Regions from separate parts of the Paenibacillus sp. PvR133 genome, predicted to be linked through region 1. Evidence: predicted binding sites of a transcription regulator. Region 1 holds the regulator's gene; each other region holds the start of a gene.
The links. The regulator LexA, encoded in region 1, represses DNA repair genes until DNA is damaged. The targets are predictions, from matches to a motif close to CGAACATATGTTCG.
Positions count from the first base shown of each region.

Region 2: the regulator LexA is predicted to act here: its motif matches at 2,085-2,098, upstream of JOE49_RS21385 (YhjD family protein).
Region 3: the regulator LexA is predicted to act here: its motif matches at 2,960-2,973, upstream of addB (helicase-exonuclease AddAB subunit AddB).

Region 1 is NZ_JAFIBS010000001.1:4,513,366-4,520,733, forward strand. It holds gene metH (methionine synthase) at 1-2,418, opposite strand, end outside; gene JOE49_RS19625 (1,2-dihydroxy-3-keto-5-methylthiopentene dioxygenase) at 2,700-3,242, shown strand; gene JOE49_RS19630 (HAD family hydrolase) at 3,342-4,136, opposite strand; gene JOE49_RS19635 (hypothetical protein) at 4,292-4,801, opposite strand; gene JOE49_RS19640 (DUF896 domain-containing protein) at 4,922-5,128, opposite strand; gene JOE49_RS19645 (LysM peptidoglycan-binding domain-containing protein) at 5,237-5,605, opposite strand; gene lexA (transcriptional repressor LexA) at 5,794-6,420, shown strand; gene JOE49_RS19655 (hypothetical protein) at 6,695-6,997, shown strand; gene JOE49_RS19660 (hypothetical protein) at 7,230-7,368, shown strand, end outside.
Region 2 is NZ_JAFIBS010000001.1:4,857,151-4,864,518, reverse strand. It holds gene JOE49_RS21390 (spore germination protein) at 1-1,411, opposite strand, end outside; gene JOE49_RS21385 (YhjD family protein) at 1,635-2,036, opposite strand; gene JOE49_RS21380 (DMT family transporter) at 2,344-3,234, shown strand; gene JOE49_RS21375 (YitT family protein) at 3,697-4,401, shown strand; gene JOE49_RS21370 (DUF2188 domain-containing protein) at 4,468-4,917, opposite strand; gene JOE49_RS21365 (lipid II flippase Amj family protein) at 5,069-5,872, shown strand; gene msrA (peptide-methionine (S)-S-oxide reductase MsrA) at 5,978-6,949, opposite strand; gene JOE49_RS21355 (TVP38/TMEM64 family protein) at 7,129-7,368, opposite strand, start outside.
Region 3 is NZ_JAFIBS010000001.1:5,205,955-5,213,322, reverse strand. It holds gene JOE49_RS22710 (NUDIX hydrolase) at 1-267, shown strand, start outside; gene JOE49_RS22705 (Na/Pi cotransporter family protein) at 257-1,279, opposite strand; gene JOE49_RS22700 (class I SAM-dependent rRNA methyltransferase) at 1,423-2,802, shown strand; gene addB (helicase-exonuclease AddAB subunit AddB) at 3,040-6,606, shown strand; gene addA (helicase-exonuclease AddAB subunit AddA) at 6,603-7,368, shown strand, end outside.

The sequences.
Region 1 (7,368 bases):
TTTAGTGAACTTACGTGTTAAAGCAGCTCCACCAACCATTATTGGAATATCAATATTCGCATTTTTCAAATCCTGTGCGGTCAGCACCATTTGTTGTGCCGATTTAACAAGCAGTCCGGATAAGCCAATCATATCGGCCTTTTCTTCACGGTAAGCCTCAATAATGCGTTCTGGTGGTACTTTTATACCCAGATTCACGATATGGTAACCATTGTTGGATAGAATAATCTCCACCAGATTCTTACCAATGTCATGCACATCACCTTTGACTGTAGCCAACAAAATCTTACCTTTTACTGAGGATTCATTCTTCTCCATGAACGGCTCTAAATAGGCTACGGACGCCTTCATCACTTCAGCGCTTTGCAGCACCTCCGCAACAATCAGTTCGTTATTGTTAAACAGTCGTCCTACTTCCTCCATCCCCTTCATCAGCGGGCCGTTAATAATCTCCAGCGAAGAATATTTCACGAGCGCTTGCTCCAGATCCGGAATGAGTCCCTCCTTACTTCCCTCGACTACATAGGAAGCCAGTCGTTCTTCGAGCGAAAGGTTTGATATCTTTTCTTTTTTCTCCACTTTCTTGTTACGGAAAGCTGCTACAAAAGCGGATAAAGTATCGTCATTTGTTTTATAGATCAAGTCTTCCGCAAGTTTCCGCTCATGCTCTGGAATGGATGCATAACGTTCAAGCTTCTCAGTGTTTACAATCGCATAGTCCAGACCTGCTTTGGTGCATTCATATAAATAGACGGAATTGAGCACTTCACGACCCGCTTCCGGCAAACCAAAAGATACGTTACTGATGCCCAGGATGGTATGCACCCCGGGAAGCGCTTCTTTAATAATGCGAATGCCCTCAATGGTTTCCTTAGCTGAACCGATATATTGCTCATCACCTGTTCCTACTGGGAATACGAGCGTATCAAAAATTAGATCCTCCGCTGCCAAACCGTAACGGTTCACCAACAGATCATAAGAACGTTTAGCTACCTCAAGCTTATCCTCACGTGAAATAGCCTGTCCGCGTTCATCAATTGTTCCAACAACAACAGCGGCGCCGTACTTATGAATAAGAGGAGCCATTTTCTCAAATTTCTCTTCACCATCCTCCAAATTAATGGAGTTAATTATTGCCTTGCCTTGCGAATATTGAAGTGCTGTATCAATGACTTTAATATCCGTGGTATCAATCACTAAAGGTACCTTTACCTTGTTTACAACCAGTTTCAAAAATGCTTCCATATCCGTCATTTCATCGCGATCCGGGTCCTGCACACAAATATCAATGACATGCGCTCCGCTTTTTACCTGAGCACGGGCAATTTCAGATGCCTCTTCATACTTGCCTTCCACGATCAAACGCTTGAATTTGCGGGAGCCCAGAACATTCGTTCGCTCACCAACCATATACGGACGATTGTCCTGTTCAATATATACAGGCTCAATGCCCGATACGGCAGGAGGATGATGACCTACCAGCGGACGCGGCTCAAACTGCGCCATACTTTCACTCATAACTCGAATATGCTCAGGCGTGGTACCACAACAACCCCCAGCAATATTCAACCAGCCTTTTTCAGCAAAAGCAGCCATTTTACGTGCTAAAGAATCAGGCGATTCATGGTATTGGCCATTTTCATCGGGCAAGCCCGCATTTGGATAACAGCTAATAGCTGCAGAGGACATTTCAGACAGAGAGCGAATATGATCACGCATAAACTCTGGACCTGTAGCACAATTCAATCCAATCGAAATTGGGTGCAAGTGTTCCAGTGATATGCAAAAGGATTCGATATTTTGTCCGGCCAACGTCGTTCCCATAGGCTCAATAGTGCCTGAAATCATTAGCGGAAGCTCGATACCTGTCTGCTCAAAAGCTTGCCGAATTCCGATGCTTCCAGCTTTGACGTTAAGCGTATCCTGTGAGGTCTCCAATAGCAGTACATCGACCCCGCCTTCAATAAGCGCCAAGGCCTGCTCTTGATAGCTGTCAATCAGCTCTGCAAATGTAACACCACCTGTGACAGACAAGGTTTTCGTGGTTGGGCCCATAGCTCCTACTACAAAACGAGGCTTGTCCGCAGTGCTGTATTTATCCACCGCGTTACGCGCCAGTTTGGCCGCCACCAGATTAATTTCACGGGCACGTTCGGGTATATCGTAATCCGCCAAAACGACGGATGTTGCTCCAAATGTATTCGTTTCAATTAGGTCTGCTCCGGCCTTCAAGTATGCTTCATGAATCCCTTGAATGACATCCGGTCTCGTTAAGACCAGCATTTCATTACAGCCCTCCAGCTCTTCCCCACCAAAATCATCGGGGGAAAGGTCTTCCTGTTGAATCATGGTGCCCATGGCCCCATCAAGAAGGAGTATTCTTCGTTGTAATGCATCCTGCAAGCTAACTTTATCCAAATTTCTTCACCCCCGCAAAACGTTAAATCCTAGTTTAGCAGAAACCGTATCATTTAGATAGATTGAAGTAAAAACATACGTTTTATACAGGTTGTTCTTTGTAAAAACGACTTCTCTAATCCATTTTTATAGTTTGTAGCATTAAAGAACGCACTTAACCCTGCATCCTTTAGCTATAGTCATTTGCATTATAAAAGGTTGAAATCCTGTATTGTACAACGTTTCAAGACATGGTATTCTTTATACAGCATTAATCCAAGTGGAAAAGAGGGGATAGATATATGGCCGAAATCTTAATACGTAATACGAATGAACGAATTAGCGGTGAAGAACAAGTACGTGAATTTCTGGAGAGTCACGAGATATTGTATGAACATTGGGATGCTTCCAAATTGTCTGGGGAGCTGCAAGAAAACTTTACCTTAACAGATGATCAAAAGGGCGCTGTTCTCAAAACATTTGAACCCGAAATCAAGGATTTAGCCGCACGTCGCGGATATAAAATATGGGACGTTATCACTTTATCTGAAGCAACGCCGAATTTGAACGAGCTGCTGGCCAAGTTTGAGCAAATTCACACCCACACCGAGGATGAAATCCGTGCCATTGTCGCTGGTAAAGGCATCTTCATCATTAAAGGCCCAGAAGAGATAGGCTATTTTAACGTAGAGCTTTCACCGGGGGACGTTATCTCCGTACCTGAAAATATACCTCACTTCTTCACTTTAATGGAGAATCAAAAGATCGTCGCAATCCGCTTGTTCATCGAAGAAAATGGCTGGATTGCCGAACCGTATGAAGATCCAACCTTCATTAAAGCATAATTACGAATTTATCCTTGTGTGAATAAAAAAACTCCCTCTGCTCTGTAACAATAGCGAAGGGAGTTTTCTTAATACTCGTTTCTAAAGACTATTGATTTCTTACTTTAACGATTGAATAATTCCGTCCAATTCAGACAGATGCTTGATTTGGAACTTCGGCTTGATCTCTGTGGTATTGGTTTTAGTGTTTCGGTTCACCCAGACCGAGTGTACACCTGCTGCCAACGCTCCTTGAATATCAGTCGTCAGTTTATCTCCTACCATTAAAGCATGTTCAGGCTCAATACCAAGAAGCCCCAAAGCATGCTGGAATATAGACGGATCAGGCTTGCCTCGACCAAATGAACCTGAAATGACAACATGATCAAAGAAAGGAGCTAATTGAGGAACTCCATCCAGTTTCTCCTGTTGTAGATCAGGGGAGCCATTTGTCAGCAATAACAGCTTGTAATGTCCCTTCAATTGTTCTAGAATCTCGAACGTTTCTTCATATACATGTGGACGCGCGCGTCTTTCCGAAGCAAATTGGGTAGCCAGCTTTTCCGCCAACTTCTCATTATCTATCCCTAGTTGCTGGAGTCCTCTGCGCCATGATTCCTTTCGATAAACAGGGGCCAACTGTTCCAATTGGCGGAATTCAGGTTGCTCACCTGCTGTAAAATTCGCCCACAATCCTTCAAACGGATTAATGCCGATCATTTGAGTAAAACTAAAGGTTTCATAGGATTCATACAAAGCGCGTGCTTCCTTACGTACGGCTTCCTCCAGAGTTTTTGGATCAACGCCTGCTTCACGGGAGCCTGTTTGACACGCTGCATCAAATGCCTCTTCTACACTACGTTCATCCCACAAAAGGGTATCATCAAGATCAAACATTACCGCCTGAATCGTCATCTGAATTATCCACTCTCTTTCCACAGTATATGTACGCCTATTTGCTTGATTAAGCATTTGAATCGTTATGTGTGCCCATATTAAGCAAGCGGCCGCAGCATGTTATATGAAATAACATCATACGGCCTTTGTTACAGAGCTACAGGCTAAATCAGTTATTTCTTGTCTACCTGTATCTGATTGGATAGCGCAAACTTCTCAAGTCGCTCTGCAATGGCATCCGTGTCATAGCGACCTAATGATTTTGTGAAAATAAAATTACCACCCTTACCTTTTCTTTCAACGGTTACGTAACCCTTTTCAATCTTGATGGCTTTCATGTCCCCTGCCGTCATTGGACGTTCTCTACCACCTTTCAGCATATAGAGAGTATCCTTTCCCACTTTCAAATAAGGACGACGGATGAAAAAGATAACAGCCAGCATCAAGTACAGGCCGAATACAAGCCAATCCATCCCTCGCATACCGGTCTTAGTCAAAAAGTAACTCATAAGCATGTACAATACAGAAAGACCAGCCAGCATAATTGGCACAGTAATGTTACGGCCACGGAAAATATCCATTGTAGAACCTGCGCCGCTAATGGTTTGAATGCCTTGCTTTTTGCGCGATTTATTTAAATGCGCTGTGTTTTTGCGTACTTTTCTTTCAAATGATCGGGCCATCTCTCAATTCCTTCCCAGATATATTACATTAAAACAATTGCCTCAAAGCTGATCTATATAGATACCATAAAAGGTACCTAAAACAAAAGGCAAATTGCAGGCTTGGGCACTTTAACAACATTAATGCTTCAGCCCGTCATTTCCTTTCGATGTATCATCGTCCACAAATTCAATCGTCTCAAGCTGCTGCCGAAAATTACGGCGAATGTTACCTAAATAAATTTCCCGAAGATTGGCGCGCTCTGTGGCTTCCTCTTCCGTCAAACCCTCGGATTTTGCTTTGCGCGCTAATTCATTAATGCGCTGTACCAAGCTGTCTATATCCAAATTGTGTCCCCTCCATAAAAGCAAAGATATAATACACTTTGACATGTAGAAAAGAGCTTGTCAAGGCTCCCGTATTACGCTCCCTGACAAGCTCTAATAGTCTATAGATCAGAAGTTAGGAAGCTTGAGTACCTGACCTGCCTGCACTCCCCGATCCTCCAAACCGTTAATCCGCACAATTCCTTCTATATATACCCGTGTATCCATTCGTTCCGGTTTATGATTTGCGGCAATCTCCCACAACGTATCCCCAGGTTGTACGGTCAGTTTAGTCACTTCTTCCTTGGAAGCTGAAGGTGCCGCGAAAACTGTAAGTACACCTGCCCCTGCAATCCAAGCAACAATCACTATAATAAGAAGCTTAAGTAAAAGAGTATTGGTAATAATCTGCATAAAACGTGCCCTACCCTCTTTTCGAGTCTCCTGTAAATTTTCTAAATTCATCGGAAAAATACTTTGATAAGTGCTATATTTCATCATTGGCTGTGTCCTCCAAACGTTTGTTCTTATGTTTTCACAATATAACACGAACATTTGTTTTGTTCAATAGAAAAGAGAACAAAAGTTCGCAATTATTTTCAGGGATTATTTAGAACTTATGTTTGTACGAACGGAGGTTCTATGCTATAATTTTCCCAAACGTTACTAAATGGGGTTGATACGGTATGTCTAAGATTTCGAGCCGCCAGCAGGCCATTCTTGAATTTATCCGCAATGAAGTGCGTCTAAAGGGATACCCCCCTTCTGTACGCGAAATAGGCGAGGCTGTAGGCTTAGCCTCCAGTTCTACGGTTCATGGTCATTTGGATCGTTTAGAGAAAAAAGGACTCATTCGCCGCGATCCTACAAAACCACGGGCTATTGAGTTACTCGGTCAAGACGAATCGGATAACAGCAACTTGATTAATTACTCCATTAGTCGTGTCCCCGTCGTCGGCAAAGTAACCGCTGGTCTTCCTATTACGGCGACAGAAAATATTGAAGATTACTTTCCTCTTCCCCAACACTTTGTTGGTGAGGATAAAATATTCATGTTATCTGTTGTAGGCGAAAGCATGATTGAAGCTGGTATTGCTAACGGAGACTATGTAATCGTACGTCAGCAGCAGACCGCTGATAATGGTGATATTGTTGTAGCTATGACAGATGAAGACGAAGCTACAGTTAAAACCTTCTACAAAGAAAAGGATCATATCCGGCTTCAACCTGAAAATCCAGCCTTTGAACCGCTTCGCCTGACACACGTCAGCATTTTGGGCAAGGTTGTAGGACTCTTCCGGGACTTCCACTGATTTCTCGTTCTTTCTTCCCCGTTATTCTTTCCACTAATACAAAACCGGCTGCCTAGGGCAAGCCGGTTTTGTATTGCTATTATGTATCTCACAACTATTTTTTCATTTCAGCAACCTATTCCTATTTTTTCGACTATAAAATCAGCCTCCCCATCTCAAATAATTTCCCACTGATCTTGTACAGCTATACTGTCATGGGTAAAACTAATAGATCTTTCTTTGATTTAGATAAATATGGTATATTAATTACTCATAGCTCTGTAGGAGGAATTAAATGAAAAAAATTATAATTTCAGCGTTTGTTGTGATATTTATCGCCATAAGCTGTGTAGTTCCAACAATGGATCATTTGTATGCAAAAGAGAACTCACACATAACAACCTACGACCGTATTCAGTACATACAAATACTTATCCATTTCAGGTATTTAGAAAAGCAACTCGAAGCTGTGAATTTCGAAAGAAATAATTATCCAGAAGACAGCCAAGAATATAAACAGCTCTCTGAACAACTGAATCATATTCTTGCTCAAGAGGTGTACTACGAGAAAAAACTTAACACTCTTAATAGTAAATAATTTTCATACTAACTGCCTATTATCTTTATCTACACTATTAGACTCATGCCGACCTGTAACATTCTCCTACAACGTAAAGTTGAAAAGGCGGAGACAGGTTCGCATGAGTTTTTTTATTAACCATTAGGAATATAGGTACTAGCTTCTTTTTGCTTTTAATAGATTTATGCTGATACATTACTATCACAATTGACATATGTATATAGCAGAACTAAGCAAAGGAGATATGCAGATGATCAGAAATAGAGTTAAAACGTATAAGCATCGCATCGGGAAAAACAGATATCTGGTCGTTAAAGTCTTTCAAGCCGCAGCTGCTAAAACAGGAAGCGGAAATGCACTAGCAACCAATGCCTTGAATATCAAAATTG
Region 2 (7,368 bases), 340 kb from region 1:
CTTGGGAATCATATGGTCGCTGATGGAATGTCCAAATCGGAAAGCGGATAAAAACATCTTTCATATCACCGAGCCGGAATGGTGCAAGAGGAGCAAAGTAGGGCGTACCAAAGGTCTCAAGCTTGCAAAGGTGGATAGTAAGAAAAAGTAAACCGAAAGCAATGCCAATGTATCCAAACAAGGCTGCAGCAATCATCATCGGAAAACGAAGGATACGAACCGCTGAGCTCATTTCATGAGAAGGCACTAAAAAAGAAGAAATGGCTGTTAACGAGACGACGATGATCATCGTATACGACACGAGACCAGCCCGAACGATAGCATCTCCGATGACGAGACCGCCAACGATTCCAATAGTTTGGCCAACCCGACTGGGTAGACGAACCCCGGCTTCTCGTAGCACCTCAAAGATCAATTCAAGCAGCATAGCCTCCACAATCGCTGGGAATGGAACATTTTCCAGTGATTTTTTGATGGTATGCGCCAGCTCTAATGGCAAAATAGCTGGATGAAAAGCAATCGTCGCAATGTAAATGGCAGGTAGCGTAAAAGCGATCAAAAAGCTCATCATTCGAATCGTTCTTAGAAATGAACTAATAATCCAACGACCGTGATAATCATCTGGGCTTTGGTAAAATGCAAAAAAAGAGACGGGAGCTATTAGAGCAGTTGGGCTACCTTCAGCCAAAATCGCTATGCGTCCCTCCATTAGATTGGCGGTCACACGATCCGGTCGTTCCGTGCTGAGTTGTTGAGGGAAGAGGGAAAAAGGGTTGTCCTCAATAAACTCTTGAATAAAACCGGGGGGGAGCACCATATCGGAGGAGATCGCTTTAATTCTCGTTTTCACTGCTTCCACTAGCTCAGGATTAGCCAAGTCTTGAACATAGACAATAGCGATTTTAGTCCGGGTTTTAGATCCCACATAAAAGTAGCGTACAACCAGTGACGGTGTGACAATTTGTTTGCGAATCAGATTCAGATTGATGGATAACTGCTCAATGAATCCATTGTGCGGTCCGCGAATAATCCCTTCGTTTTCTGGTTCGTCCGTACTGCGAGCATACGTTTTTTCGGAAGAAAGGATAAAAAATTCCTCCGCTCCATTTATCATAAAAATGCAATATCCCTGAATAAGCGAATCAGCAGCATTTTGAAGGTCGGTGTCTTTTTGACTGCTTAAGGTAGTGAACATTTGATGAGAGACTGCATCGGTTTTCTCATATAAGGCACTCAGGATATGAGTTTGAATCATCTCCTGATCTACGAGCGAATCAATATAGAGCAGCATACCGTCTTTGCCGTCAACGGAAATCGCCTGCTTTTTTAAATCATCCGTATAAAAAAGGGCTTGCTCAATAAAGGAAACATTCCTACTTAATTCAACGGAAGCTGCGTCATGTCCAGCCAAGAGAGCACCTCCTTTTTGGATGAGATAGGCATAATGTGAGTCAAATGGATTGAGTTTATCCATGATATGGTGACTTATCCATTCTCGAATCACCTTCACTTCACGTAACGCAATAGTTTTATACTAGAATTTAATTTAGGTTGATAAATGGGAGGTGGGTTGGTTATTTTGCAGGGAATGAAAATTAATCGTGCAAGAACTAGGGACGAGATTACAAGGGGGCTTAATCTTGGGTGGGGTCAATTCCCAGATAATGTCCCAGTTTCCGTCGGACCTCGCTGCGGGCAAAGGATGAAAGCATGAAAAAACGCCTTTGATAGCCGCGGCATACATACAAAACCTCTACGCCTTCATGATTTCGGATTTCGCTGTATATTTTAACCCCTAGTGTTTTCATTCGCGCCTTTGTCTCTGCTAATTGAACAGCTACGCGCTGTTGTACTCCAGTCAGGCTACGAACATACAAATCGGGCATTTTTAGAGGAGAGGTATTTATAATACGAATGTCTCGTTCCAGCACATCCAGCACAAGAGTTAGAAGTACACAGATCTTGATCAGCCCTGCGTCTTCTTCAGAAGGCAAAGGAGCTTTATTCTTGTGGTTTAGTGTCTTTTGGTTTGGCATAAAAATCTCCTTTACTCCGAGTAAGAATACAATATATAATCAGTATATAGAACATACGTTCTGTTTATACCTCCCTCATCATAGGAATTTTTCCATTACTAAAGCAATCATCAATTATTGGAAAAGTGGTAGGGAGCGATATCCTATGTGCCATTGTGTAAAGAATTCATGCGTTTATCGCCAATGACAGTCAAACAGAGTTTATGTTAAGCTATTGGATAAAAACTTACATAAAAGGGGAGATCGTTCTGGCTGCGGTCAGCCTTTACTATTTAACTTAAGAAAGTGGAGAAAGAAGGTATACATATTGTCACGTTCGTTATATGCAGCTTTATTATTGTTGAGCCTCATTTGGGGCGGTTCGTTTATGTTTATCAAGGTGTTGTTGCTACATCAAGTAGGGCCGTGGACGATTGTATTTCTCAGATCCAGCTTTGGATTTATTTTTATCGTCTTATTAATGCTACTTATGCGCAGGCCGTTTGAAATCAAAAGCATTCCGTGGAAATCGGTTATTCTGGTAGCTTTGGTCAACATGGTTTTGCCATGGACATTGATCGGTTTTAGCGAGACCAGAATAGCTAGCAGCATGGCTTCTGTATTGAATGCCACCACGCCAATATGGACCATGTTGGTGGGGCTTGTTTTTTTCGGGGCTATTTTTCATCGAATGCAGTGGTTAGGAATGGGTCTCGCTTTTGTAGGAATCATTATTTTATTGGGTATTAATCCTGCATCTATTATTTCTGTTGATCCTGTGGGTTTTGGATGTATGCTGCTTGCGACTCTCTGCTACGGATTTGGAACACAGCTCTCCAAACGTTTTCTCTCCAATCTTTCCATGTATCAGGCTACCTTTGCGACACTGTTTGGTGCTGCGGTAGGGGGTGGCATTATGATGGCAATTGTGGAGAGACCTGATTTGTCGATTGTTTCTGACCCAGGTGTATTGGGTTCTCTTATAGGACTGGGAGTTTTGGGATCAGGAGTTGCATATATTTTGTTCAACTACATGATTTTGCGGGGGAGTGCGGAATTTGCTTCTTCGGTGACGTATTTTGTACCAGTAAGTGCCATTGTATGGGGCTTTTTGCTCCTGAATGAACATATCGGCTGGAACGTTCTGACCGGGCTGGTCCTTATACTTGGAGGCGTGTTTATGGCCAACCAGCGTAGAACCGCCAAATTAAGTGGATAATAATCTAAACAGAAATAAAATACGCTTTGGTTATTATATTAAATGTGCATTCGCCAAACCTTCGGTATAATGCGTTAATTCGCACATACAATAAAGCATGCTCACACATAAAATAAAATATGGTGCAGCAAAAAAGCAAGCTGTTTAGCAGGTGACAAGGTGTGGTATAATAAATTATAGAATTATATGCACCACAGAAATGTCGGAGTTTTATTCCACAAAAGAAAGGATCAGGATACCATGTGTCCCCGAAGGATACTTCCCCAAAGGACGATTTGGAAACGATTTGATCTGTCTTATACTTAGCTTTTCCGCGGAGTAACGTCAAGTTGCGAAAACCAACTCTGCGGAAGAGGGGATTGTACATGCGAAGGACCAAGTCCTCCAGGCACATCTTACCCGGTAGCTTCCGTAAGAGTGGGTTCATCCACATCAAACTTACGAGAAACCGAGGGAGCCTGTATGAGGAAAACTTACGAATCTATCGTGAACAATGGAGCATTGAGACAGATTGCTGTCATGTTGCTCGGAACATGCATTTTAGCTTTTACGTACTATCACATTAATGCTCAAAATCATTTGTCAGAAGGCGGCTTTGCAGGCTTAGCCCTGCTGGGACATTACGCATTTGGCATATCTCCAGCATGGAGTATGTTGTTGCTTGATATTCCCGTCATATTGCTGGCATGGGTACTGAAGGGCAGAAGATTTATGCTGCTTGCGTTAATCGGAGCCGTTGCTTTTTCACTGTTTTATGCAGGATTTGAGAAGTATTCGACTTTGGTTATAGATCTACATGGAAATCTGCTGATAGCTGCTCTACTTTGTGGGGTGCTTACAGGTTTGGGAGCCGGAATCGTACTGCGATTCGGTGGAGCAACCGGGGGCGATGATATCCTATCTCTGCTGATCAGTGAGTGGCGCGGGTGGAAAATCGGCAACGTGTTTATTGTCAGTGACATCATCGTACTGGGATTATCATTGTTGTATCTGCCTATGAAGGAAACAATGTTTACAATACTGGCTGTGTGGCTTGCCGGAAAAATAATTACATGGACGACCACGTTCCAACTGCACCGACCTGTGAAAAAGGTACTGCCAGCGGCTATTCCCGCTAAAAAGGTGGTTGCCAAAACAGTGCCGGTCGTCCACAGCCTTCGTCAATAAGGAAAGGGTGTTACGTCAGGAGAGTAATCTTCTTACGTAACACCCTTTCGCTGTATTCAGCTTCTATCAGGAAGGCTTTAAAGTTGAATGAATGCGTCCATTCCGGTCATGAATAATTGCAGAGATCTGTTGGCGTTCTACAAAACTTTGAGCTTCGTCAATCGCCTCATTTTTGTGTTTAAAGGTTGAAATGGGCTGGTTGTGTCCCTCTTCTTTGATTGCCCAGTGATCCTCGTGCGGCACCACATGAATGGGTTCCTTTGCATCGGAAGAAGCGGAATGATGGTTGTGCAGATTTTCGCTCGAATGCTGTTTTTCATGTTTTGTCGGTTTCTCATCTTGCTCGGCTGGATGATTATCGTTCCATTCCTCGGCTTGGGAAGTGGCAATCGCAATCGAGCGCCCTTCTTCATAGCCGTCATGGAGTAGGGCGTTAGCAATATCGACGGCTTTTTCTCGCACACGAGGCTCCAGGTTTTTCATGGATGGAGGGTAATCATGTTTGTTCCAAGGCATAGTTGAACACTCCTTATAACAGATGATGTATTATGTATTACCCGTTGTCGGCTTAAACAAACGGAAATCAAAGAAATGAATATATTGTAAAATGTATCTTGAGAAAAAGCGTATAATGGTGTGCAGAATACCAGAAAAAGGAGTGAAGTATTTGCTTGCCTGGGGTTTTGTTTTTTTGCTGACTATCATCATTCATACTACAGATAGCTTGTCCTATGCTCTTCGACTTGGTGGTTTGCGAGCGCGTCGGATTGGATTGGCGTTAACCGTTGCGGGGATGCTGCTGTTGGTTTCACGCACCTCTAACATGGTGCAGGGGCCTTTACTTGGAGGGATGGTCGATCAGGCTAAAGCTGCAACACAAGTGGGCGGAACGGATATTAGACTGGAACTATATATGCATGGGGTACTGCTGGCAGCAACCGTTGGAACCATGCTTGCTATATTACTGTATCCAACAGTGGTACGCATGTCAGCCAGATGGATTGTGCATTTGGAGCATACCGGATCTATTCCGGCTTTGGTGCGTCATTTAATGCTGCGAAGTCGCTGGAAACATGCAGGCTACTACATAAAGCGCCCCACCTGGTCAATGCTTACTTCACTGATTAGTGGAGCGATACCCAAGCGTCTAATTATTCTGAATATAGCTGTCACTGCGATTTATACAACAGGAGTAGTATCTGCTTTATATGCATCATTCCTGTGGCCTGCTCAAGGTACAGCAATGTCAATGTCGTCAGGTCTAATCAATGGCGTCGCAACGGTATTATTAACCTTGTTAATTGATCCAAGATTGGCGGTTCTGTCGGAGAAAACGCTACGAGGGGAGCTACCCTTAACTCGGATGAACAGCATGTACGGCTGGATGATCATCTCGCGCTTGGCAGGTACTTTATTAGCCCAGCTATTGCTAGTACCGCTAGCCATTTGGCTTGGATGGGTAATGAGTTAAATGGCTAGCTTACGTAATGATGTGCTGCCACATCCAAAAAAAGGCTGGCCCGTGATCATCTATTAAAGATAGATCGCGGGTCAGCCCCAATGATTCCATGGCTATTTACTGTTCAAATAATGACTTATATGCTCCGTATCCTTCACGTTCCAAGTCTTCTTGAGGCACAAAGCGGAGCGCGGCGGAATTTATGCAATAACGCAAACCATCTGGACCAGGACCATCATCGAATACATGCCCTAAATGGGAGTCAGCTTCACGACTTCGCACCTCGGTACGGATCATAAAATGGCTGAGATCAGTTTTTTCTTTGACATTGTAGCTGCGCAACGGACGGGTAAAGCTGGGCCAACCGCAACCTGCGTCATATTTGTCCAATGAACTGAACAAAGGCTCTCCTGATACGATATCCACGTAAATGCCTTCACCCTCATGATCCCAAAACTCATTTTGAAAAGGGCGCTCGGTCGCGTTTTTTTGTGTTACTTCGTATTGAATAGGCGTCAGCCGATCTTTAAGATCGGATTTATCAATCTTGCCGGACCAATTTTGCTCGATAAAATCTTCACGTCCCGAACCTTTGCGGTAGCGCTTGTAATGAGCGGGGTTCTTCTTATGATAGTCCTGATGATATTCTTCTGCTTCATAAAAAGTGGCCGCAGGCAGGATCGGTGTAGCAATGGGCTTGTCGAAGCGGCCACTTTGAGCCAAAGCTTCTTTAGACGCTTCTGCCTTGATTCGTTGCTCTTCATTATGATAGAAAATAGCCGTTTGGTAGGATGAACCCCTATCGTGGAACTGTCCACCTTCATCCGTCGGATCAATCTGCTGCCAGAATAGCTCCAACAGTTTTTCATACGGGAAAACTTGTGGGTCAAATGTAATCTGTACGGCTTCCACATGCCCCGTTGTTTCAGAACACACCTCTTCATAGGTAGGATTTTCGGTATGTCCCCCTGTGTATCCAGATCTAACCTTCAAAATACCGGGTAATTCCTCAAAAGGGGAAACCATGCACCAGAAGCAGCCACCTGCAAAAGTTGCTTTTTCTACTGTGTGTGGATTGTTGGTGCTCATATTTGTCACTCCAATCTGAGAATGTTTAATTAGTTGTTATTTAAATAGCTTACAATTAAATTATATACGAGATTTTTGCAAAATCCAACGAAACGTCAGAAACCAAACTGCAGTGTAACTGGCTCTGTCCTCAAAAATCGCAACGAAACATCCTACAGAGACGGGGGCAAACTATCGCATTATATTCTATTGGCGCGTTGAAGCCTTTTTCGGTAGAGTATAAAGCCGCCGCCCACCAGTGCAGTATATAGCACCAAAATGAGCAAATCGGTGATTGGATGTTCTGCAAAGGTGCCGCCTGCATAAGCATACACCGCAATTGCGGGAAGCTTGCCAATAGCTGTACCTAGGATAAAGCTCCAGAACGGAAACCCTGCTACTCCAGCGTATACATTTACCGCTGCCTGGGGGATGACCGG
Region 3 (7,368 bases), 690 kb from region 1:
GAAACAGGGTTGAACGGGCGGATTATCCAGCATGTAGATATGATTGCTTATACGTATCAGCATCCAGAATTTGGGGAAGTAGATAAAGAAGTACACTATTATCTCGTAGAGGCACTGGATGGGGTTTTACAGGCACAGATCGAAGAAATTAAAGGAGTTGCGTGGCATACGCCTGAGGAAGCATGGCGTCTCCAGCGCCAGGGTGGATATGACAATAATGATGTCATTTTAAGCAAGGCGCTGTCCATGCTAGGAATTAACGTTTGATTCTGTGGGGAGATATACGATCCTCTAAACGCGTCCACACAGGTAGATAGCAGAGAGGCAAAACCAGCAGAGAGCTAATAACGTTAAACAGAGTTTGGGCATGGGCTACCTTGGCTCCGGGCTCGGTAGATATCCAGGCAGCGGCCATCTCCAGACCAGGGATCAACGGCATAAAGAGCAAGGCTCCGCCTACGTTCAGCAGCACGTGGGACCAGGCCACAAATTTGCCGGACACGCTGCCGCCAACAGCGGCAATCAGGGCGGTTACGCAGGTGCCTACATTGGAGCCGATGACGATGGCGATCCCCACATCGGCTGGCAAGGCTCCCGCAGCGGCAAGGCTAATCGCCATGCCAATGACGGCTGCGCTACTGTGAACCAGCGCGGTCAGACAGGCTCCAGCAGCGAAGGCCCACCACATGTTGGCCGCAGCGTGATCAAGAAACCAGCGGAATAGTCCGGCCTGCTCAATCCAGGGGCCGACTGTTTGCATTACGCGGATACCTGCCAGAATCAGCGAAAATCCAGCAAAGACGAGGCTGATATATTGTACAGCCTGCGGACGGCTAAGCCCATTGGAGCCGGGTGAAGCTCCAGCGGACGCATACTGGCGACTGGGGACAGCTTCACCCCACAGGACGGCAGTGCTCCAGCATAGCAGTGAGCCGCAGAGCAGCGGAACAGCCAGCATGCCAAGCTGGAGCCCCATCAGCTCAGTGGTCAGGCAGGTGCCGATATTGGTGCCGAGAATGATGCCGAGCGTGCGGCCGTAGGTCAACAGCCCGGCGTTGACCAGTCCGATCGTCAGCACCGTTACGGCGGTGCTGCTTTGCAGCAGGGCCGTAATGCCTGAGCTGAACAGCATGCCCCGCCAAGGTGAAACTGTGGCGCGGTTCAGCCAGCGGGTGAGGAAGGGACCGGCCAAATGCCGGAGGGCTGCTTCCATCAGCTTCATCCCGCCCAAAAAAATAAACAGCCCACCGCACAGTGGGAGTATAACATGTATAAACACGGGCATAGCCCCCTTTTCTAGGTGAAAATACTTATGTAACAGCCTATGATCTGTCGGGGACAGCCATGACAAGCATGGCTGAGCTCTTTTTTACGGAACGATATTAAGGACTTTGAGTAATCCAAGAATGGGAGTGAAGGATTTTGCCTTCAGTAATATTAGAACGCAGCCGTAAAAAAAGGCTGGAGCACGCACACCCTTGGGTGTTTAAAAACGAAATAGCCAAGATCGAAGGGAACCCAGAGGCAGGCGATTTGGTCAGTATCGTTAACCATCAGGGGCGTTATTTGGCGACAGGTTACTATAATCCAGCTTCACAAATTACAGTGCGTGTGATGTCCTACGAGCCGCTGGAAGCAATGGATCAAAACTTTTTTGCCCAACGCTTTCGCAAATGTCTGGAGCACCGCGAACGTTTTGTGACCGGGGGAAACGCTTATCGGTTGGTGTACGGCGAGGCTGATTTTTTGCCTGGACTGATTGTAGATCGATTTGGTGATGTGTTAGTCGTGCAGTTGTTAACGCTTGGCATGGATCGGCGCAGGGAAGAAATCAGGGATGCGCTCGTTGAAGTAGTGGGTCCTGTTGGTATATATGAGCGAAGTGATGTATCCATCCGTGAGCTGGAAGGATTGGAACAAACGAAGGGTCCTTTGTACGGTGATTGCCCGCGTCATGTGGTAGTGACGGAAAATGGTCTGCAAATCAAGGTTGATATCGTAGAGGGCCAGAAGACGGGTTATTTCTTTGACCAGCGTGAAAATCGTGCGGCCATAGCACCGTTGATGACAGGTTGGGGAGCACGTAGTGGAATTACGCTACAAGAAGTAGCTGCAGACTCAGGGGATGCGGGCACAACGGTCATGAAGCCAGTGAATAAAAGTGGTAAGGTTGTTGAATTCCCATTCTGGGATGGCGCAACCGTATTGGAATGTTTTTCGCACACGGGAAGCTTTACGCTCAATGCATGTAAACATGGTGCTAAAAAAGTAACTTGTCTTGATATTTCAGAGCATGCGATTGAAAGTGCGCGGGATAATGTCAAGCTGAACGGTTTTGAGGAACGCGTCGAGTTTGTCGTCGACGATGCTTTTCAATATTTGCGCAATCAAGTGAAAGGTGTAGAGGAACGCAATGCACGAGCCGGGGGCAAAGGAGATACATCCAAGCCGCTGACAGCAGGTGGCGGACGCACCTTTGACGTGGTCATTCTTGATCCGCCAGCCTTTGCCAAAACGAAGAACGCTGTCAAAGGAGCTACACGTGGATATAAAGATATCAACCTGCACGGGATGAAGCTGGTCAATGAGGGCGGCTATCTGGTGACTGCGAGCTGCTCGTTCCATATGCGGCCAGAGTTGTTTTTAGATACCATTAAGGAAGCGGCGGCAGATGCCGGCAAAATCCTTCGTCTGGTAGACTGGAGAGCGGCTGGTAAAGACCATCCTCAAATTTTGGGTGTGGAGGAAGGCCATTACTTGAAATTCGCCATCTTTGAGGTGCGCAGCCGGACACAGCTGTAGGTTTCATACAAGGTCAAAGTCAATCGCCTTTTTGGTGATTAAATAGGTAAAATAGACTCGTTTAGGTATAAATCAGTCCTGTAGAGAAGGCATGCACCAAGCCAATCTGCGGGACTGATTTGTTTTTTTAGAGGGAGGAAGAATTGCTACAACATGGCAAACGTACGTTCTTTTCTCCCTTGCCTGATATGCTATACTGTTTAATAGAATGTTGTTCGTTGGAAAGGAGGCCGCATCATGTCGGTTCGCTTGTTGATTGGCCGCTCTGGGAGTGGTAAAAGTACGTTAATCCGCAATGAAATGACGTCTATGTTACGCGAGGAGCCGCTAGGTAAGCCTATGCTGTTACTTGTACCGGAGCAATCGTCATTTGCTTCTGAGCATGCGTTACTTACAGAAGCCGGAAACGGTATTCAGGGGTCGGTGCGCGCCCAAGTGATGGGATTTCATCGTCTTGCCTATTTAGTTATGCAGGAAACCGGGGGTTCAGCACTGGTGCCTGTAACGGAAGAAGGCAAGAAGATGCTTTTATATAAAATTATTCGTCGTCGCAAGGATGAACTGAGTTTGTTTAAGGATTCGGGAGACCAGCTCGGCTTTGTGGATCGGTTGAATACATTGTTTACGGAGCTAAAGCAGTATGGAAATGATACTCGGTCTGTACCGGAGCAACTGGAGCGAATGAACGCTGCTGGAGAGTCAACTCCGATTTTGCGTGGCAAGCTCAAAGATATCAGTCTAATCTATGAGGATTTTGAACGAGAGCTGACGCTTAAATATATTGACGGTGAAGATACGCTGCGCATGCTGGCAGAACAGATTGCTGAGTCTTCCCTTGTGCGTGGGGCAGATATTTGGATGGATGGCTACCGCAGGTTTACACCACATGAATACAAGGTGGTGGAGCAGCTTATGCTGCACGCTTCTTCGTTGACGGTGGCGCTGACTTGCAACCGCAGCTACGAGAGCGGACAGCTTCCGCATGAGCTGGATTTGTTTCATCCCTCAGCGGCTACGTATGTAAAGCTCAAAGGAATGGCAGACGAGCTGATGATAGAGACGCAGACACAATTACTGCGCCCTGATCCGCTGCCGAGATTTAAGGAGCGTCCGGCGTTGGCGTATTTGGAGGCTAACTTTGAACATCGTACAGGGTTACGGAATCAGGAACAATGGATGCGGCTGCAGCAGCTACGAGAGCAGTGGACAGAAGAACAGCCGGAAGGCATAAAACTGTACACTGCGGCTAATCGCCGTGCAGAGCTGGAAGGGGCTGCACGCGAAATGCGTCGTCTGGCCCGAGATGAGGGCGCTCGTTATCGGGAGATGGCCCTGTTTGTACGTCATATTGAAGATTATGAGCCATGGGTGGAACCGATATTCAAACAATATGAGGTTCCAGTATTTCTGGATCAGCGGAGAAGTGTTTTGCATCATCCCTTAGTGGAATTGATTCGGGCTTCGCTGGATATCGTGCAGCGTCGTTGGCGATATGAGGATGTATTCCGTGCGGTCAAAACAGACCTTCTCCTGCCGCTGGATGGTCGGGTGAGCCGTGAGGAGATGGACCGTTTGGAAAACTATGTACTAGCCTGCGGAATACAAGGCAGCCGTTGGACAGACGGTCGCCCGTGGCAGGCTGTGCCCAGCTTGTCACTGGAGCTGGAGGAGCAGGAACGGAGCCGTAGGCGGGATGAAACGTTGGATTTGATGGAGCTGTGCCGGGATGTGATCGTGACGCCTTTACGTGCGTTTGAGAAACGTGTGGGCAAGGCACGAACTGCACTTGAGAAGTGTGAAGCGGTATATCTGTTACTGGAGGATGCAGAGATTGGCCACAAGCTGGACGCCTTCATTCATCAGGCAGGGGAAGCAGGAAAACCTGAGCAGGCGAAGGAGCATCGTCAAGTATGGGATGCGGTGCTTGAACTACTGGATCAAATTGTCGAAATGATGGGTGACGAGAGGCTGGATACCTCTTTGTTTGCGGGTGTGCTGGAAACGGGATTGGCTGAGTTCCGTATGGGACTTGTTCCGCCAGCTCTGGATCAGGTTCTAGTCGGAAACACGGACCGTACACGTGTGTCCGGTATTCAACATGCCTTTGTGCTAGGTATGAACGAAGGTGTGATGCCGGCTGTGTTCCATGAGGACGGTGTGCTGAATGAGCAGGAGCGTATGGCATTAAACGAACGAGGCGTAGAGCTGGCGCCGGATATGACAAGACGTCTGTTGGACGAACGTTTTCTCGCTTATACGGCCCTTACCTCAGCCGGTAAAAGCCTGTGGATGAGCTATGCAGTGACTGATGAAGAAGGGAAGTCGTTGCTGCCGTCTGAGTTAGTACGACATGTGCGGCACCTGTTTCCTAGTCTGGACGAGCGTCCACTGGCTGGATACCCTTTGCCTGGGGATGCTTGGACGACGCAATGGGAGTATGCTTCTCATCCGTCCGAGGCTTTACCGCAGCTCATTGCGCAATTACGGCATTGGCGGCGTGGCGGTGACATTTTATCCCCTTGGTGGGAGGTATATAACTGGTACGCAAGCCAGCAAGGGCGTGAGAAGGACAAGCTGCGTCAGCTGTTGACCTCACTTTTTTACGAGAACCATGCCGAAATGCAGAAGGAAACGAGCCGCCGTCTGTACGGCAGCAAGCTGCGTACCAGCGTATCTCGTATGGAACGTTTTGTGGCATGTCCATTTTCGCACTTTGCCTCTCACGGTCTTCGTTTGAAGGAACGTCAAATGTATCGCCTGAAGGCCCCGGATATCGGACAATTATTTCATGCAGCGCTTGGAGAGATGGCGATCAATTTGCGTAAACGCAATGTCAGCTGGGGCAGTCTCAGCACGGAGGAATGCCGCCAAGAGGCGGAAAGTACAGTGGAGCGTTTGGCTCCTCGTCTGCAAGGCGAGATTTTAATGAGCTCCAAGCGGTATGGCTACATTTTGCGTAAATTGAAAGACATCGTGAGCCGTGCCTCGTTGATTTTAGGTGAACATGCGCGAAGAGGTAGCTTTGAGCCGATTGGGCTGGAGTTGGACTTTGGGCCGGGTCAGCAGCTTCCTCCGTTAAGCTTCCGGTTAGATAACGGCGTTGTGATGGAAATTGTCGGACGGATTGACCGTGTAGATGTGGCAGAGGGAGAAAAGGGGTTACTTTTGCGTGTCATCGATTACAAATCTAGCCAAAAGGATCTCAAGCTGCATGAAGTGTACTATGGCCTGTCCTTGCAGATGCTCACCTACCTGGATGTGCTGCTGAATGCGGCGGAGGAATGGTTGGGCGAGACAGCTTATCCAGCGGGTACACTGTATTTTCACGTCCACAATCCGATGTTGCAGTCGCCTAACGGTCTTAGCGCAGAACAGGCCCGTCAGGAGCTTTTAAAACGTTTTAAGATGAAGGGATTATTGCTCGCGGATCGGGATGTAGTTGGGCAAATGGATACAGCATTGGACAAGGGATATTCCTCTATTTTACCTGTTGCGGTGAAAGCAGACGGCAGTTTTTATAGCAGTGCTTCGGTTGCTTCGCCGGAACAGTGGGACAGCCTGCTAGCTTCGGTACGTCATAATATTCGGACGATTGGCACACGGATGACAGAGGGCGATGTGGCCATTGAACCTTATCGAATCCAGCAAGAGACGGCTTGTACCTTCTGTTCTTTTAAGCCTGTTTGTCAATTTGACGACAGTCTGGACGGTAGTGGCTACAATCAATGGGGTAAACCCGGTAAGGATCAGATCTGGAATCTGCTGGGTCATACACAGGAAGGGAAAGGAGGAATGGACCAATGATAGGCACGTCAAACACTAAAGGCATGCCGAAGCCGGAAGGCAGTATGTGGAGCGATGACCAGTGGCGTGCAATTTCGGAATCTGGTAACAACATGCTGGTCGCGGCAGCGGCAGGGTCTGGTAAAACAGCGGTGCTCGTAGAGCGTATTATTCGTAAAATCGTCGATCCCCAGCTCGGCTTCAGTGTGGATCGGTTACTGGTAGCGACCTTTACGAAGGCTGCCGCCGCCGAAATGCGTCAACGGATACGCGAAGCGTTGGAACGTGTACTGGAGCAGGAACCGGAAAGTGAGCATGTACGCCGCCAGCTATCGTTGCTGAATCGGGCCTCGATTACGACGCTTCACTCATTTTGTATGGAGGTCATCCGCAGGCATTATCAGGCCATTCCCCTTGATCCCGGTTTTCGGATTATGAATGAGCATGAGACAGAATTGCTGCGTCAGGAGCTTCTAGAAGAACTGTTTGAGGAGAAATATGAGGCTCATGATGAAGGCAGTACATTCCGCAGACTGGTCGACTGGTTCAGTGGAGAACGCACCGATGATGCAATGTACGTGCTTGTTCAGCGGCTGTATGATTTTTCTCAAAGTCATCCTTGGCCAGAACATTGGCTGCGGGAGACAGCGGCAGCATTTCGTGTACAGGATGTAGCCGCTTTGGGAGAGACTCCCTGGGTTCGCAGCATTTTGGCGGATGCTGCACTTTCATTGCGCGGAGCAGCGAGCTTGCTGGAACAGGCGCATGAAACAGCTATGCAGC